DNA from 2 places in the Vibrio nomapromontoriensis genome. Region 1 is predicted to be linked to the other one. Evidence: predicted binding sites of a transcription regulator. Region 1 holds the regulator's gene; the other holds the start of a gene.
What was found. Region 1 encodes MetJ, which represses methionine synthesis genes. Its sites were predicted from a motif close to TTAGACNTNTANANGTCTAA; they were not measured.
Positions count from the first base shown of each region.

Region 2: a site for MetJ is predicted at 6,208-6,227, ahead of metH (methionine synthase). Genes of this name have one in related genera too.

Region 1 is NZ_JAKJSS010000017.1:60,271-68,663, reverse strand. It holds gene L4D05_RS20235 (bifunctional aspartate kinase/homoserine dehydrogenase II) at 1-1,418, opposite strand, end outside; gene L4D05_RS20230 (O-succinylhomoserine (thiol)-lyase) at 1,427-2,596, opposite strand; gene metJ (met regulon transcriptional regulator MetJ) at 2,846-3,166, shown strand; gene L4D05_RS20220 (malic enzyme-like NAD(P)-binding protein) at 3,335-4,597, opposite strand; gene rpmE (50S ribosomal protein L31) at 4,951-5,166, opposite strand; gene priA (primosomal protein N') at 5,447-7,648, shown strand; gene cytR (DNA-binding transcriptional regulator CytR) at 7,990-8,393, shown strand, end outside.
Region 2 is NZ_JAKJSS010000006.1:16,831-25,223, reverse strand. It holds gene ffh (signal recognition particle protein) at 1-62, opposite strand, end outside; gene L4D05_RS00225 (cytochrome C assembly family protein) at 235-1,029, shown strand; gene L4D05_RS00220 (HlyC/CorC family transporter) at 1,134-2,405, shown strand; gene metH (methionine synthase) at 2,483-6,160, opposite strand; gene L4D05_RS00210 (cation:proton antiporter) at 6,461-7,786, shown strand; tRNA gene L4D05_RS00205 (tRNA-Asn) at 8,128-8,203, opposite strand; tRNA gene L4D05_RS00200 (tRNA-Phe) at 8,258-8,333, opposite strand; tRNA gene L4D05_RS00195 (tRNA-Thr) at 8,341-8,393, opposite strand, start outside.

The DNA.
Region 1 (8,393 bases):
AGCTCTAACCATGAAGAACCGATATTACCTTTACCACATAAGGCAACGGCAACACGCTTCTGAGCTTGAAAGAGTTGAGTATGAACCGATTTCACCATCGGCATCACATCGGATCGACGCAGTACAGCCGCTAAACTCAGGCCTGAATCCGCTTCACAGAAAAATTCCACCGGAGCGTGTTTCAACTGTTGGTAAAAGCCAAAGCAATGATTGGCATTTTTCGTCACACCAGCGCCAACCGCCGCAAGCATGGCAAAGCCTTCTTTCAGCTTAATTTCCGCTTCAATCGCCAAATCTTGCAATTCATTGAGCGTCCCTGAGGCAATCTCTGGGGTGTACGCTAGACGCAAACGCGATTGGTCGGCCTGCGCTTCAAAGGCTAACGGTTCGAGTTGCGCTCGCTTTAAGCCATTTAATACTTCCGCTTTGGCACGTTCGAAATCATGACCGTTACCAAATGACAACTCTATGAGTAGCACTTCTTCTAATGAAGTAATAATTTTGGCACCGCGACCTGATGCCAAAACACGCTCAATTCGCGTGGATCCAGATTCAGGTAAATAACTGCAACGTAAGTTCAGATCCATGGTGCTTTGCGCCACAGGTTGAAGGGTACGGCTGTGCAATACTGGCGCCGCTAGACGCGCCAATTCGCTCGCTTCATCTAGTCGTAATAACGGCAACAAACACGCATCAGACACCACTCGAGGGTCAGCACTGTAGACACCAGCCACGTCACTCCAAATAGTCACGCTCGCCACTTCCGCTAACGCACCAATCACGGTCGCCGAATAATCCGAGCCATTGCGACCCAGTAACACCGTTTCGCCATCACTGTTTTGTGCCATAAAGCCAGTAATCACCACTCGGTGATGCGCATGCTGAGCTAAAACACTTTTGATCAGTGGATAGGATTGAGCGCGATCCACCTCAGGCTGAGCGCCAAATTCAGCACGCAAAAATGCGCGGGCATCTTGCGCTACGGCAGGTAAATCATGTTGTCGCAACAATGCAGCTAGCAATCGAGAGGACCACACTTCGCCATGACCTAACACGGCGGCTTTCTGAGCTTCGGTTAATGGCGCAACTTGTTCACCTAGTGCACTAAATTCATCCGCTAGCTGGGCGCGTAATGCCTCGGCATCTTCACCTTCAATCAACGCCTCAACCAACTCCAATTGAAATTGTCGTAACGCTTGGAGATGTTCATGAGCCACGCGACCGTCTTTGTTTAACGCGTCTAAAAAGTCGATTAAACGGTTAGTGGTTTTTCCTGCGGCCGACACCACAATAAGGTCATCAGAGTGAGAATAATCTTTTAGAATCGATACCACACGGCGATAGCACTCAGGATCAGCAAGACTGCTGCCACCAAATTTATGTAATTGCTTCGTTGTTGGTACGTTAGTATTACTCATTGCCGTCGTTACCCTTCAAACGTTCTTGCTTTATCAAAAGCCTGTTGTAAGTCTTCAATTAAATCTTGCGCATCTTCTAAGCCTACAGACAAACGTAACAATTGTTGTGACACGCCCGCCTCTGCAAGCGCTTCTTCACCCATTGCGCGGTGGGTCATAGAAGCAGGGTGACAAATCAAACTTTCCACGCCGCCCAATGACTCGGCAAGAGAAAATAGCTCAAGTTGACCAACAAAGTACTTGAGTTGCTCAAAGCTACCGGCAAATTCAAAGCTCAACATAGAGCCAAAGCCCGATTGCTGCTTTTTAGCAATCTCGTGACCTGGGTGCTCGGGTAGGCTTGGATGATAAATAACTTTCACCAAGGCTTCATTTTGCAAATAATCGAGAATCACTTGTGAGCTCTCTTCATGAACACGCATACGCGCGCCTAAAGTACGAATGCCACGTAGCGTCATGTAACTATCAAACGGTGTACCCGTGGCACCGATGCAGTTGCCCCACCACGCCAACTCTTCGGCATGCTCTTCGGTTTTGGTGATCACCACACCGCCAATCACATCTGAGTGGCCATTGATATACTTGGTGGTTGAATGAATAACAAAGTCTGCGCCCAACTCTAAAGGCTTTTGGTATACCGGTGTCAAAAAGGTGTTATCAACGGCCACCAGCGCGCCAACTTGTTTGGCTTTTTCACATACTCGAGCAATATCCACCACGCGAACTAGCGGGTTAGAGGGGGTTTCAAGTAAAATAAGCGTCGGCTTTTTAGCGATCGCCGCATCTAATGCCGCCTCATCACCTTGATCGACAAATTGAACCTTGAAATCGCCTTTTTGAGCGCGAGTATTAAATAAACGATAAGAGCCGCCATAACAGTCATGTGGCGCGATAATAAGATCGTCAGGCCCAAGAAATGCCGATGCCCACAAATTCAATGCGGATGTCCCACAATTGGTCACCACCGCCCCTTTGCCTGATTCCAACTCAAATAATGCTTGCTCTAGCAAACCACGGTTGGGGTTACCAGAACGGGTATAATCGTACTTAGGCACGTCGCCGAAAGCAGGAAAGCCATAATTGGTAGAAAGGTAGATAGGGGGTACGACAGCGTGGTGTTGAGTATCTGACTCGATACCCGTTCGTACCGCGATGGTCGCTGGCTTCCGATTGCTCATAGAAACATCCTTTATTAACGCGCGCAAAGTGAAGACTAAATAGGGTTTTCATCATGCTTGAACCGACAGGGAAAAGCATCAATCTTTGAAAAAATTAACAGTCCGTTAAACTAAGCCCCACTTTACTGCCCATTTTGTGAGACGTCAACACTTCTAGACGTCTATATGTCTTTGCTTATGGCAGTAAATGCCGCTAAAATTGCACCTTTCTTATTAAACAAATTTACGATCAATAAACGAAGGTGTGCAATGGCAGATTGGAATGGCGAATACATTAGCCCTTACGCGGAGCACGGCAAGAAAAGTGAGCAGGTTAAGAAGATCACGGTATCCATTCCGTTAAAAGTGCTAAAGATATTGACGGATGAAAGAACTCGCCGCCAAATCAATAACCTACGCCATGCTACCAATAGCGAATTATTGTGTGAAGCGTTTTTGCATGCCTATACCGGTCAGCCACTACCGACCGATGAAGACTTGAGAAAAGACCGCCCAGATGATATCCCTACGGAAGTAAAAGCGATGATGACGGCGATGGGAATTGAGTTCGAAGCGTTTGATGAAGAATAAAATCTAGAAACTGGGTCCTGGGTCCTGGGTCCTGGGTCCTGGGAAAAATAAAAAAACGTTGACCGACAGGGCAACGTTTTTTTTGAAGCATATTCCAGGAACTAGGTACCTTTTTTCCCAAAAGCCCTAATATCCCCAAAACCCTACTATCTCCAAAGTCTCAACGACCTACTCAGTCATATAATTTTCAGGCATTTCAATTCTTGCCACGCCGGACTCTACTGCCGCGACCGCGACTGCTCTTGCTACTCGTGGTAACAAACGTGGATCCATTGGTTTTGGAATGATGTAATCTTTGCTAAATGACAACGCCGAGACACCAGCCGCATCCAATACTTCTTGAGGTACAGGCTCTTTGGCGATTTGACGAATAGCCTCAACAGCAGCAAGTTTCATCGCATCATTAATTTCGCTGGCTCGTACATCTAGTGCGCCACGGAAAATGAACGGGAAACACAATACGTTATTGACTTGGTTCGGGTAGTCCGAGCGCCCGGTACCCATAATGAGATCATCACGAACTTCATGGGCAAGTTCTGGTTTAATTTCAGGATCTGGGTTTGAACATGCAAAGACCACTGGCTTTTCTGCCATGAGTGTCAATGCTTCTGGAGGAAGTAGATCAGGCCCCGATACACCAAGGAAAAGATCAGCACCTTCAATCACATCTTCAAGAGTACGCTTATCCGTGTTATTCGCGAACATCTGCTTATATTCGTTTAAACCTTCACGGCGCGTGTGAATCACACCTTTACGATCCAGCATGTAGATCTTTTCACGCATCGCACCACATTTGATCAACAGCTCCATACACGCCGTCGCGGCAGCGCCTGCACCCAAACATACGATCGTAGCGTCACTTAGCTCTTTGCCTTGCAGCTCAATCGCATTCAGCATACCAGCCGCAGTTACAATCGCCGTTCCATGTTGATCGTCATGGAAAACAGGCACGTCACAACGCTCAATCAAGCGACGTTCAATTTCAAAACAATCTGGCGCTTTAATGTCTTCTAGGTTGATACCACCAAAGGTGTCTGAAATATTCGCTACCGTATCCACAAACTCATCTATTGTGCGATGCTTCACTTCAATATCAATAGAATCTAACCCAGCAAAACGCTTAAAGAGTAACGCCTTACCTTCCATCACCGGTTTCGAAGCAAGCGGGCCCAAGTTACCTAACCCTAAAATCGCGGTACCATTTGAAATCACGGCGACCATATTGCCCTTCGCCGTGTATTTATACACATTTTCCGCGTTTTGCGCGATTTCTCGTACCGGCTCAGCCACACCAGGGCTGTAGGCGAGAGCAAGATCCTTGGCAGAATCTGCGGGAGTCGTTAGAGCGATTTCAATTTTCCCAGGGGTTGGGTAGGCATGATAATCCAGAGCTTGTTGGCGGAATTCATCGATTTGGTGGTCATCGGACATGGTATGTGATCCTGCTTTTTCGAGTATGAAAGACTGAGTGTGATGGTTTCTTGTTTTAGTATAACCCGCTTAATAAGCGTATTTCGCTCGCCTAAAAGGGGGACAAGCGCGCGCATGTTATGTTCAGTGCGTCGCAACTTTAACCAATCATACTACGCTAGTTATCAGCAGTTTTGAACGGATACATCGGTATTTATACTAGTGGTCAGTCAAGCTATAACAACACGCTATACATTAAAGGGGGATAACGAGGGGATGGGACAAGCTAAGGGAAAAAAGAAGCAACAAAGATAAATAACAGAAACAAAAAAGGACGCCGAAGCGCCCTTTTTATATCTACGTAAGTAAAATAATTACTTGCTAGATAGTGCGCCGAAACGCTTGTTGAAGCGATCAACACGACCACCAGTATCAACGATACGTTGCTTACCAGTGTAGAATGGGTGACATTTGTCACATACGTCTAGGTGAATTGAATCTTTCGCTAGCGTAGAGTTGAACTCAAATGTATTGCCGCAAGAACAAGTTGCTGTTACAGCTTTGTATTCTGGGTGGATACCAACTTTCATGGGAAACCTCAAATTTAGGCCGTGTCGCTATCCGAATCTTTGCCGGACACCACACGTAGTGAAAAAAATACCTGTGTTACCGCTTTTTACACTCAAAGGTGCAAATAAGCCATACCATCAAGGCGCAGTATAGTAATGAATAGTCGAGATTGAATCAACTAAAATTGCCACTTTTTTCGCCACCTTTAGGTGGCTTCATTCAGTTTATTCAATTAACTGTTTATCGAACCCAACATAGCTAGGTAGAATAGTCCTCTATTTTATCAATACCGATTTTACTATGCGCCCAAACGTTGCTCGTGTCGCACTGCCCGTGCCACTAGATAAACAGTTCGACTACATTGTTCCTACTCACCTCTTTCCAGTGGTGGGAGGGCGCGTATCTGTGCCGTTTGGACGTCAAACACTCGTCGGTATTGTGACTCAGTTCAGTCATCAGTCGGACTTTCCCATTGACCAACTCAAGCCGATAAAAGCCGCGCTTGATAGCCGTCCGATTTGGTCACAATCTTTATACGAACTTATTACTTGGTGCAGCCTTTATTACCAGCACCCATTAGGCGATACGTTACACAACGCTCTACCGGCGGCGCTGAGAAAAGGCAAACCCGCTGAATTTGCCACCACCGTTGAGTGGCAGTTGACAGAAGCGGGCAAAAATCAATTAATGCATGGTTTTGGCCGAGCCGTTAAACAAGCCAAAGCGATGCATTTTCTAGAAAGTGGCCCCTGTTCGCATCAAGCGCTATTAGATAATGACATCGGCAGCACAGTGCTAAAAACACTAGATGAGAAAGGTTGGGTTCGCTCTCATGAAAAACAGGCGCCAACGCTCAAGTGGCCAAGCGACTTAACCAATACTCCGCCCGATCTTCGACTCAATGAAGAACAAGCCATCGCGATTGCCTCGGTAAACAGCCAAACCGAATTTGGCTGCTACTTACTAGAAGGCGTGACAGGCTCTGGGAAAACGGAAGTCTATCTAAATATGATCAAGCCCGTGCTTGAACGCGGGCAACAAGCTCTCGTACTGGTACCAGAAATTGGCTTAACGCCACAAACGATAAACCGCTTTCGTAAGCGTTTTAATGTGCCCGTAGAAGTCATCCATTCAGGGCTTAATGATACCGAACGCTTAAATGCTTGGCTCAGCGCCAGAGATAAAGTCGCGGGTATTGTTATCGGCACACGCTCGGCATTACTCACGCCCTTTGCGGATCTTGGTATCATTATTGTTGATGAAGAACATGACACCTCTTATAAGCAGCAGGACAGCCTACGCTACCATGCCCGCGATGTGGCGGTTATGCGTGCCAACAAAGCACAGATCCCGATTGTTCTTGGCTCTGCAACCCCGTCATTAGAAACGCTGCAAAATGCGTTAAGTGGTAAATACCACCACTTAGTATTGAGTCAACGTGCAGGGCTTGCGGTTCCCACCACTAATAAAGTAATCGATGTAAAAGGTCAGTATTTAGAAAGCGGGCTTTCCGCACCGTTGATTGCGCAATTGCGTCGCCATTTAAACGCTGGCAATCAAGTAATGCTGTTTCTCAATAGACGAGGCTTTAGCCCGGCTTTAATGTGCCATGAGTGTGGCTGGATCGCCGAATGCAAACGCTGTGATGCCTATTACACCTATCATCAGGCCAGCAATGAAATTCGTTGTCACCATTGCGGCTCCCAACACCCCGTTATCCACCAATGCCAAGGCTGCGGCTCGCATCAACTGGTTACAGTCGGTGTAGGCACTGAACAATTGGAATCTCAACTCGGCGAGCTGTTTCCTGAATACAAAACCATTCGAATTGATAGAGACAGTACGCGCCGAAAAGGCAGCCTTGAAGCAGCGCTAGATGCGATAAAGAAAAACGAATACCAAATCCTTATTGGTACGCAAATGCTGGCCAAAGGACACCACTTCCCCAACGTCACGCTCGTTGCGTTACTTGATGTAGACGGATCACTTTATAGCAGCGACTTTCGCGCGTCAGAGCGCTTAGCACAGCTATTTATTCAAGTGGCTGGACGAGCTGGGCGCGCCAGCAAACCAGGAGAAGTCTTACTGCAGACCCACCACCCCGATCACCCTTTACTGCAGTCATTACTCAACAAGGACTACCGACACTTTGCCGATACCGTTCTGCAAGAAAGAAAACAGGCACACCTGCCACCATTTAGCTTCCTTACGTTAATCCGTTGTGAAGCCAATAACCCCGCAGATGTGGAGACGTTTCTACGTCAGGTTCGCTACTCCCTTGAAGCGCATCCACTGTTTGATAATAGCTGCCTGGTACTGGGTCCAACCCCAGCCCCTATCGCCAAACGAGCGGGTAAGTCACGGTGGCAACTGATTTTGCAGGTACCGTCACGTAGCGTGATGCAAAACATCATTTCCAGTGCGAAGCCGGTGATCTCTCAATTACCATTAGCGAAAAAAGTGCGCTGGTCGATGGATATCGAGCCGCAAGACCTTAGCTAGACCATCGCAAACGTTTACTTTTAAAAATATCACCAGCTTTAGATGTGATACACTTCACAACTATGATGCAATTTCTGTTAAATGGACCGTAACTTTTTGTTTGGAAATGAATAATTTCCATTAATGCGTCATGATAATCAAGACCTGTTTATTCGCTTTGTTTATCCTAGCCATCCTAGTTAATTGACGACAATTCGTTGATTAAAAACTCAGTAAAATGGCATAACAAGAAAGATAACTTGAATAGCAAAGTGATGGCGAAAACCGCCAAAAAGTGCACTGAAAAGCAATCAGTGAAATAGGTATTTCATTAAATTAGCAAAACATGAGGAAAGTATTGTATGGCGACAATGAAGGATGTTGCCCAGCTTGCAGGGGTTTCTACCGCCACCGTTTCACGTGCACTAATGAACCCTGAAAAGGTCTCATCAAGTACGAGAAAGCGAGTGGAAGAGGCGGTATTAGAAGCTGGATATTCACCAAACTCCCTAGCTCGAAACCTGCGTCGTAACGAATCGAAAACCATCGTCACTATTGTACCTGATATATGCGACCCGTATTTTTCAGAGATCATCCGTGGTATTGAAGATGCAGCAATCGAGCATGGCTATTTAGTGCTATTGGGCGACAGTGGACAATCGCAAAAACGCGAAAACTCCTTTGTTAATTTGGTGTTCACCAAGCAAGCTGATGGCATGCTATTGCTCGGAACGGATCTTCCATTTGACATTAGTAAGCCAGAGCA
Region 2 (8,393 bases), on a different contig from region 1:
CGACCTTTACCGCTGATGTTCTTCAGCGTTTTGGATAGACGATCCGTTAAATTCTCAAACATTTTTTTCTCTTCGCTTAAAAATTGCGATCAATTATGGTCAGTATACCTTAGCCAGCGATCAGAGTCATACTTAACAAGATCAAATACTAATCAATACTTTTTACATATGGCGTAGCTCATTGGGTCGATGCAGGGTATAATTCAAGCTCTAAACCATAGATTTTTAGGCAAAATGGACAGTTTAATCGCAACTTCTGCAGCCATTTTTTATGCGCTTGCTATCGCTACTATTATCCCAGGCTTGGTTCAACAAGTCGGGATCCGCACGAAAACTGTTCTCACCAGTGCTTCGCTAGCACTGCTGTGTCATGCCTGGTTGCTAAGTGATCTTATCCTAAGTGGCTCAGGACAAAACCTTAGCATCCTAAATGTCGCTTCGCTCATCGGCTTTATCATTTCACTGTTTATGAGTGCTGCGATGATGAAAACACGTATTTGGTTTTTACTGCCTGTCGTCTATAGCTTTGCTGCGATTAATTTATCCGTCGCTGCGTTTGTACCGACCGCCTTCATTACGCACTTAGAGCATAACCCAAAGCTATTACTTCATATTGCTTTAGCACTGTTTTCGTATTCCACGCTATCAATTGGGGCGCTGTACGCCATTCAACTTGCTTGGCTCGATCACAAACTAAAAAATAAGAAAGCGTTGGGCATCAACCCAAACTTACCCCCATTAATGATGGTGGAAAGGCAACTTTTCAAGATCATTTTAATTGGAACCGCTCTACTCAGTGCCACACTGATCACAGGTTTCATCTTTGTCCAAGATATGTTTGCTCAAGGCAAGGCACATAAGGGTATTCTATCATTCATGGCATGGGTGATTTACTCGGTGCTACTTTGGGGTCACTACCATAAGGGATGGCGTGGTAAAAAAGTGACTTGGTTTGCGATTGCAGGCGCAACACTGCTCACCTTGGCGTACTTTGGTAGTCGCTTTGTTCAAGAAATCATACTCAACTAATTCAGAATGACGCTTCGCTCACTGTTATTCAAAAGTAGCATTGACATCAAGCGTCAACTCGCTCATTAATTGACCAATACTATTATTAAAGGAACGGATACGTTTTGGACGACATTTCGACCGGTATTTTATTTGCAGTTCTCGCAGGTCTGATTGTAATTTCCGGCTATTTTTCTGGTTCAGAGACAGGGATGATGTCTTTGAATCGCTATCGACTCAAACATCTCTCAAAAACAGGTCACAAAGGTGCGAAGCGCGTGGAACGATTATTAAATCGTCCAGACCGCCTTATTGGATTGATCCTTATCGGCAATAACCTCGTCAATATTCTCGCATCCGCGATTGCAACCGTTATTGGCTTACGCCTCTACGGTGATGTTGGTGTCGCTATAGCTACAGGGGCCTTGACCCTTGTTATTTTGGTTTTTGCGGAAGTCACGCCAAAAACACTGGCCTCTCTCTATCCCGAGCGAGTGTCCTTCATGAGCAGCATCTTACTTACCATTTTAATGAAAGTACTCTCGCCTCTCGTCATTCTAGTTAACTTCATTACTAACGGATTTATTCGACTACTTGGAATTAAAGCTAACCACAATGATGAAGACCACCTAAGCTCTGAAGAATTACGTACCGTGGTCAATGAAGCTGGCTCGTTAATTCCCAGACGTCACCAAGACATGCTGATTTCTATTTTGGATCTTGAGCATGTCACCGTGAACGACATTATGATTCCGCGTAATGAAATCACCGGCATCAACATCAATGATGACTGGAAGTCTATTGTGCGTCAGCTAACACACTCGCCTCATGGCCGAGTGGTACTTTATCGCGATCAAATCGATGAAGTTGTCGGCATGCTAAGACTCCGTGAGTCTTATCGCCTTATGCTGGAAAAAAATGAATTCACTAAAGAAACCCTGCTACGCAGCGCTGATGAGGTCTACTTTATTCCAGAAGGTACTCCCCTCAACGTACAGATGCTAAAGTTTCAGCGCAATAAACAGCGAATTGGCCTTATCGTCGACGAATATGGCGACATCAACGGCCTTGTAACGTTAGAAGATATTTTAGAAGAGATTGTTGGTGAGTTTACCACTTCAATCGCCCCAACCTTAGCTGAAGAGATTTCTCCACAAGGTGACGGCAGTTTCTTAATCGAAGGCAGCGCCAATATAAGAGATATCAACAAGGGGCTAAAGTGGTCACTTCCCACAGATGGTCCAAGAACGCTTAATGGCTTGATGCTCGAGTACTTAGAGGACATTCCCGAAAGTCACCTTAGCGTAGAAGTAGCTGACCACTTGATGGAAATTGTCGAACTAGAAGAAAACCGAATCAAGATGGTTAAGGTATTTCCGAAAAATCATCAAGCTTAATAGACATAGCTTCTACCTAACGAAAAAACGGCTCATCAAAGAGCCGTTTTTTCGTTACCAGTTACCAGAGAAGGGAATCAGTTGATGTTTGGTCCAAGCCATTTTTCAGCTTCAACTCTATCCCAACCTTTGCGATCGGCATAACTCAACAATTGATCTTCTTGAATTTGAGCTATCGCAAAATAACGTGAATCTGGATGCGAGAAATACCAACCAGACACCGATGCTCCAGGCCACATCGCATAGCTTGTCGTTAACGACATATTGATCGATTCTTCCACTTGAAGTAAATCCCAAAGCGGTCCTTTCTCAGTATGCTCTGGACACGCAGGATAACCTGGTGCAGGTCGAATACCTTGGTATTTTTCACGAATAAGATCTTCATTATCTAATGACTCATCGGGAGCATAGCCCCAAATGTCTTTACGAACACGAACATGCAAGTATTCCGCAAACGCTTCTGCCAGCCTGTCAGCAACGGCCTGAATCATAATCGCGTTATAATCATCACCATTGGCTTTATATTCATCGGCTAACTCTCGCTCTCCAATCCCACCAGTTACCGCAAAAGCACCAATCCAGTCTTGCTTGCCACTATTTTTCGGCGCAATGTAATCAGAAAGACAGTAGTTATAACCTTTCGGCTTCTTAGTCTGTTGCCTTAGATTGCACAGTAACTGTTTAACTTCGGTTCGAGATTCATCGGTATACACTTCAATATCATCATCGACACTTGCTGCAGGGAATAAACCGCAGATGCCTCGCGCTTTAAGTAGCCCTTCTTTTTCGACGCGATCAAGCATGTCATTCGCATCTTTAAATAATCGCTTCGCCTCTTCTCCCACTTCTTCATGTTCAAAGATTTTCGGGTATTTACCCATTAGCGTCCACGTCATGAAAAATGGCGTCCAATCGATATATTCGCGCAACGTCGCAACATCAAAGTCATCAAAAATATGGATGCCAGGCTTTAATGGCGCGGGAGGTGTATAGTTATCCCAATCAATCGCGACTTTATTATCTCTTGCTTGCTCAAGCGTAACGGGCGCTGTTCTAGGCTTCTTACGGTTATGCTGATCACGAACACGTTCATAATCGACATCAAGCTTGCTAACAAAATCAGGCTTCAGCTCGTTTGACAATAATGAAGTACACACGCCCACAGCTCGTGATGCATTGTTAACATAGACGACAGGTTGACTGTAGTTTTGTTCAATTTTGACGGCGGTATGGGCTTTAGAGGTGGTAGCGCCACCGATGAGCAATGGTAAGTCAAAACCCTGCCGCTCCATTTCTTTGGCGACATGCACCATTTCATCTAGCGATGGGGTAATCAATCCTGATAGACCAATAATATCGACGTTCTCTTCCTTCGCTACCTTCAGGATTTTTTCACACGGCACCATGACGCCTAGATCAATAATCTCATAGTTATTACATTGCAGTACCACACCGACAATGTTCTTACCGATGTCGTGAACATCGCCTTTTACAGTAGCAAGCAATATTTTACCGTTAGTAGAGCCTGCTTCTTTCATGGCATTAATGAAAGGTTCTAAATGCGCTACAGCTTGTTTCATTACTCGAGCAGACTTCACGACTTGAGGTAGGAACATTTTTCCTTCACCAAACAGGTCTCCCACAACATTCATGCCATCCATTAACGGACCTTCAATGACATGTAGTGGTTTTTCGGCATTAATGCGCGCTTCTTCGGTATCCTCAACAATATACTCGGTAATGCCTTTAACCAGGGCATGCTCTAAACGTTTTTCGACCGACCAAGTACGCCATTCAAGTGCGCTGGCATCTTCTTCCTTACCAACGCCTTTCCCTGCATACTCTGCCGCAATATCAAGTAGCCTTTCGGTACCATCATCACGACGGTTCAATACCACATCTTCAACCGCTTCACGGAGCTTATCCGGAACATTGTCGTAAATTTCTAATTGACCTGCGTTCACAATGCCCATATCCATACCATTTTTAAAACAGTGGTAAAGGAACACAGCATGAATCGCTTCACGAACATAATTGTTGCCACGGAACGAGAACGAAACGTTCGAAACACCGCCTGAAATCATGGCGTGAGGCAGATCTCGTTTGATATCTGCGACGGCTTCAATAAAATCGACGGCATAATTGTTATGCTCATCAATACCCGTCGCAACAGCGAATATATTGGGGTCAAAAATAATATCTTCCGGCGGGAAGCCGACTTCATCCACCAGCACACGATAAGCTTCAGTACAAATTTCAATTTTTCTTTCGCGTGTATCCGCTTGGCCCACTTCATCAAATGCCATCACAATGACAGCTGCGCCATAACGACGAATCAGCTTAGCTTGCGCGACAAATTTTTCCTTGCCTTCTTTTAACGAAATCGAGTTAACGATCCCTTTACCTTGGATGCATTTCAATCCCGCCTCAATTACTTCCCACTTAGAGGAGTCGACCATAATCGGCACTTTAGAGATTTCAGGCTCTGACGCACAAAGATTTAAAAATCGCACCATACAGGCTTCGGCATCCAACATACCTTCATCCATATTGATATCGATGATCTGTGCACCGTTTTCAACTTGCTGCCTAGCGACTTCAAGTGCTTCATCATAGAGCTCTTCTTTGATAAGACGCTTAAAACGAGCAGAGCCTGTCACATTGGTTCGCTCACCAACGTTAATAAACAAGCTGTCTTTTTCTATGGTCAGTGGCTCAAGACCTGACAGTCTACATGCAACAGGAATATCAGGTAATGGGCGAGGCGTTACACCTTCCACGGCTAGCGCCATCTGACGAATATGTTCAGGGGTGGTTCCACAACATCCCCCGACTAGGTTTAGAAAGCCACTTTGTGCCCATTCACCAATGTGCTCAGCCATGTCTTCAGGCGATAAATCATACTCGCCAAATGCGTTAGGAAGACCAGCGTTAGGGTGAGCAGAAATATAGCCTTCACCAATACGGGAAATTTCTTGTACGTATTGACGTAGTTCATCAGGGCCTAGCGCGCAGTTAAGGCCAAACGAGATAGGATTGACATGACGCAATGCGTTATAAAAAGCTTCGGTGGTTTGTCCGGATAACGTACGTCCAGACGCATCGGTGATGGTGCCCGAAATCATAATAGGCAAATCGATATCGAGCTCTTCAAGTACCGTTTCAACCGCAAATGCACAAGCCTTAGCATTCAGCGTATCAAATACAGTTTCGATAAGAATAAGATCCGAACCACCTTTAATCAGTGCTCGTGTTGATTCAGAGTACGCCACAACGAGCTCATCAAATGAGACATTACGATAACCAGGGTCATTCACGTCAGGAGAAATTGAACATGTTCGGTTTGTTGGACCTAAAACCCCAGCGACAAACCTTGGTTTGTCTGGATTTTTTGCCGTCCACTCATCGGCAACCTCACGAGCAAGGCGTGCCGCTTCAAAGTTAATCTCATCACTTAGAGATTCCATGTCATAATCGGCCATCGCTATCGTGGTGGCGTTAAATGTATTGGTTTCAAGGATATCGGCACCAGCCTCTAAATAAGCACCGTGGATTTCTTTGATAAGATCAGGTTGAGATAAAACCAGAAGATCATTATTACCTTTAAGATCGGATGGCCAATCAGCAAAACGTTCTCCTCGATAATCGGCTTCTTCCAACTTATAGCCTTGAATCATCGTCCCCATCCCACCATCAATCAGTAGGATGCGTTTTTTCAATTGAGTCTCAATCACTTGTCTAATGCTGCTTACCACAATACTGCCTCGTTCCTTGCTGTTGTAGCCATCCTATCATAGTAACTTTAGAAATCTAGACGTCTAAAATAACTTTTGAGTGCTTTATTTCCAACCAAACTAACCAAGTCCAATCTCTCTCGCAACCTTTTCGTTACTTCCCATGTCATAACAAGAATAAAAATAAAATTCAGGCAAAGAAAGTCATTCAATGACCAAACGTTCTATACCTAAAAGGTATGAATTTTCAATTAGTGATTGATCTTCACTCACGACAGGAACAAAATCCCATTCACAATTTATTACAATTAAGGTGATTTAATGTCCGTTTATCAGACACTCTGTTTTTTGTCTGCGGCAGCCATGCTGATTGCATTCATCAATAGTAAGATCGGTAAAATGCAAACCACCATCGCAATTACTGCGGGAGCCATGATACTTTCTTTGATGATTCTCATTGGAGGACAAAACGGTTGGTTCGATCTAACGGGTGTCGCCTCTAAAATGGTCGCCAATATTAATTTTGAAGACTTTCTTCTCAAAGGTATTTTAGGCTTTCTTCTGTTCGCCGGTGGCCTAGGCATCAAATTGCCCCACCTGAAAGATCAACGGTGGGAGATCACCGTATTGGCATTAGGCGCGACATTATTTTCAACCTTTTTTATTGGCACTGTTCTTTATGGCTTCTGTCAGTTTATTGGCGTGCCATTTGACCTAATTTACTGCTTACTCTTTGGCGCGCTTATCTCCCCGACCGATCCTATCGCCGTGTTAGCCATTGTAAAAAAACTGGATGCGCCTGAGCGAATTTCAACACAAGTAGAGGGCGAATCTCTATTCAACGATGGCTTTGGCTTAGTGATTTTCGTTACGTTATACACCATTGCCTTTGGCAACGAAGCTCCTAGTTTGACTGGCGTGTCCTTACTCTTCTTGCAAGAGGCCGTCGGCGGCATTGTTTATGGCTTCTTACTTGGTCTACTGTTTCATTATCTAATAAGTGCAACAGATGACCACTCAATGGAATTATTGCTTACCATTGGCATTCCGACTGCAGGTTATGCCTTCGCTGATGTCCTACACGTCTCTGGCCCACTATCCATGGTGGTATCAGGTATCATGATTGGCAACTGGACTCGCTATATTGGTTTTTCAAAAGAATCAGAAGAGCACCTTGACCATTTCTGGGAATTGGTCGATGAATTTTTAAATGGCGTGCTGTTCCTATTGATTGGTATGTCGATGCTCCTATTTCAATTCCATGAAGAAGATTGGATTCTGATGGCTTTCTCCATTCCACTGGTATTAGGAGCCCGGTATTTGAGTGTGGCACTTTCTTACGTCGGTTTTAAGCGCTTTAGGCGCTACAACCCATGGTCGATAAGAATACTCACTTGGGGCGGTTTAAGGGGAGGACTAGCGCTTGCTATGGCATTATCAATACCAGCAGGGGTGTGGGTAATTGAAGATAAACTCATCGACGTGAAAGAGATTATCCTCGTCATGACGTACTCTGTGGTTGTGTTCTCGATTTTAATCCAAGGCTCAACTATTACCCCTATGATTGAAAAAGCCAAGTTAGCAGAAAAAGCCATGGCGAATAAAGATTCGACTCCAACTGATATTTCATCAGATAAGACTGAGTAGTACATTCTATTTCAATGAATTCAGGGAGCAGAAATGACGGATAATCTTTGTTAACTCCGTTCTGCTCTCTCTGCTCCCTCTGTAACAAGCGATAAATACAACCGAGAGAGCTGTAGAGGCCGATACCAGCACCAACCCTAACCACCCTATACCCCATTAACCAGAACCCAATGGTGAAGCTAGAAAGTGGCAAAGCGATAAGGTACTGAATAAAGAAGAAATACGACGGGGATAACGAAAGCGCACCAAGCCCCCTTAGAGCAGCACGATGCAAAACTATCAGGTGTAAAACCATAAAATGCAAAAAAGGCCTCATCTTTCGATGAGGCCTTTTTCTAAAGTGGCTCCCCTTGCAAGACTTGAACTTGCGACATACGGATTAACAGTCCGCCGTTCTACCAACTGAACTAAAGGGGAATTATCTGTGTCAACATCAGGTCCTAAGACCATTATTTGTTAAGCACCAAATAATGGTGCCTCGAGGCGGAATCGAACCACCGACACGAGGATTTTCAATCCTCTGCTCTACCGACTGAGCTATCGAGGCAAAAGAATGGTGCCGACTACCGGAGTCGAACTGGTGACCTACTGATTACAAGTCAGTTGC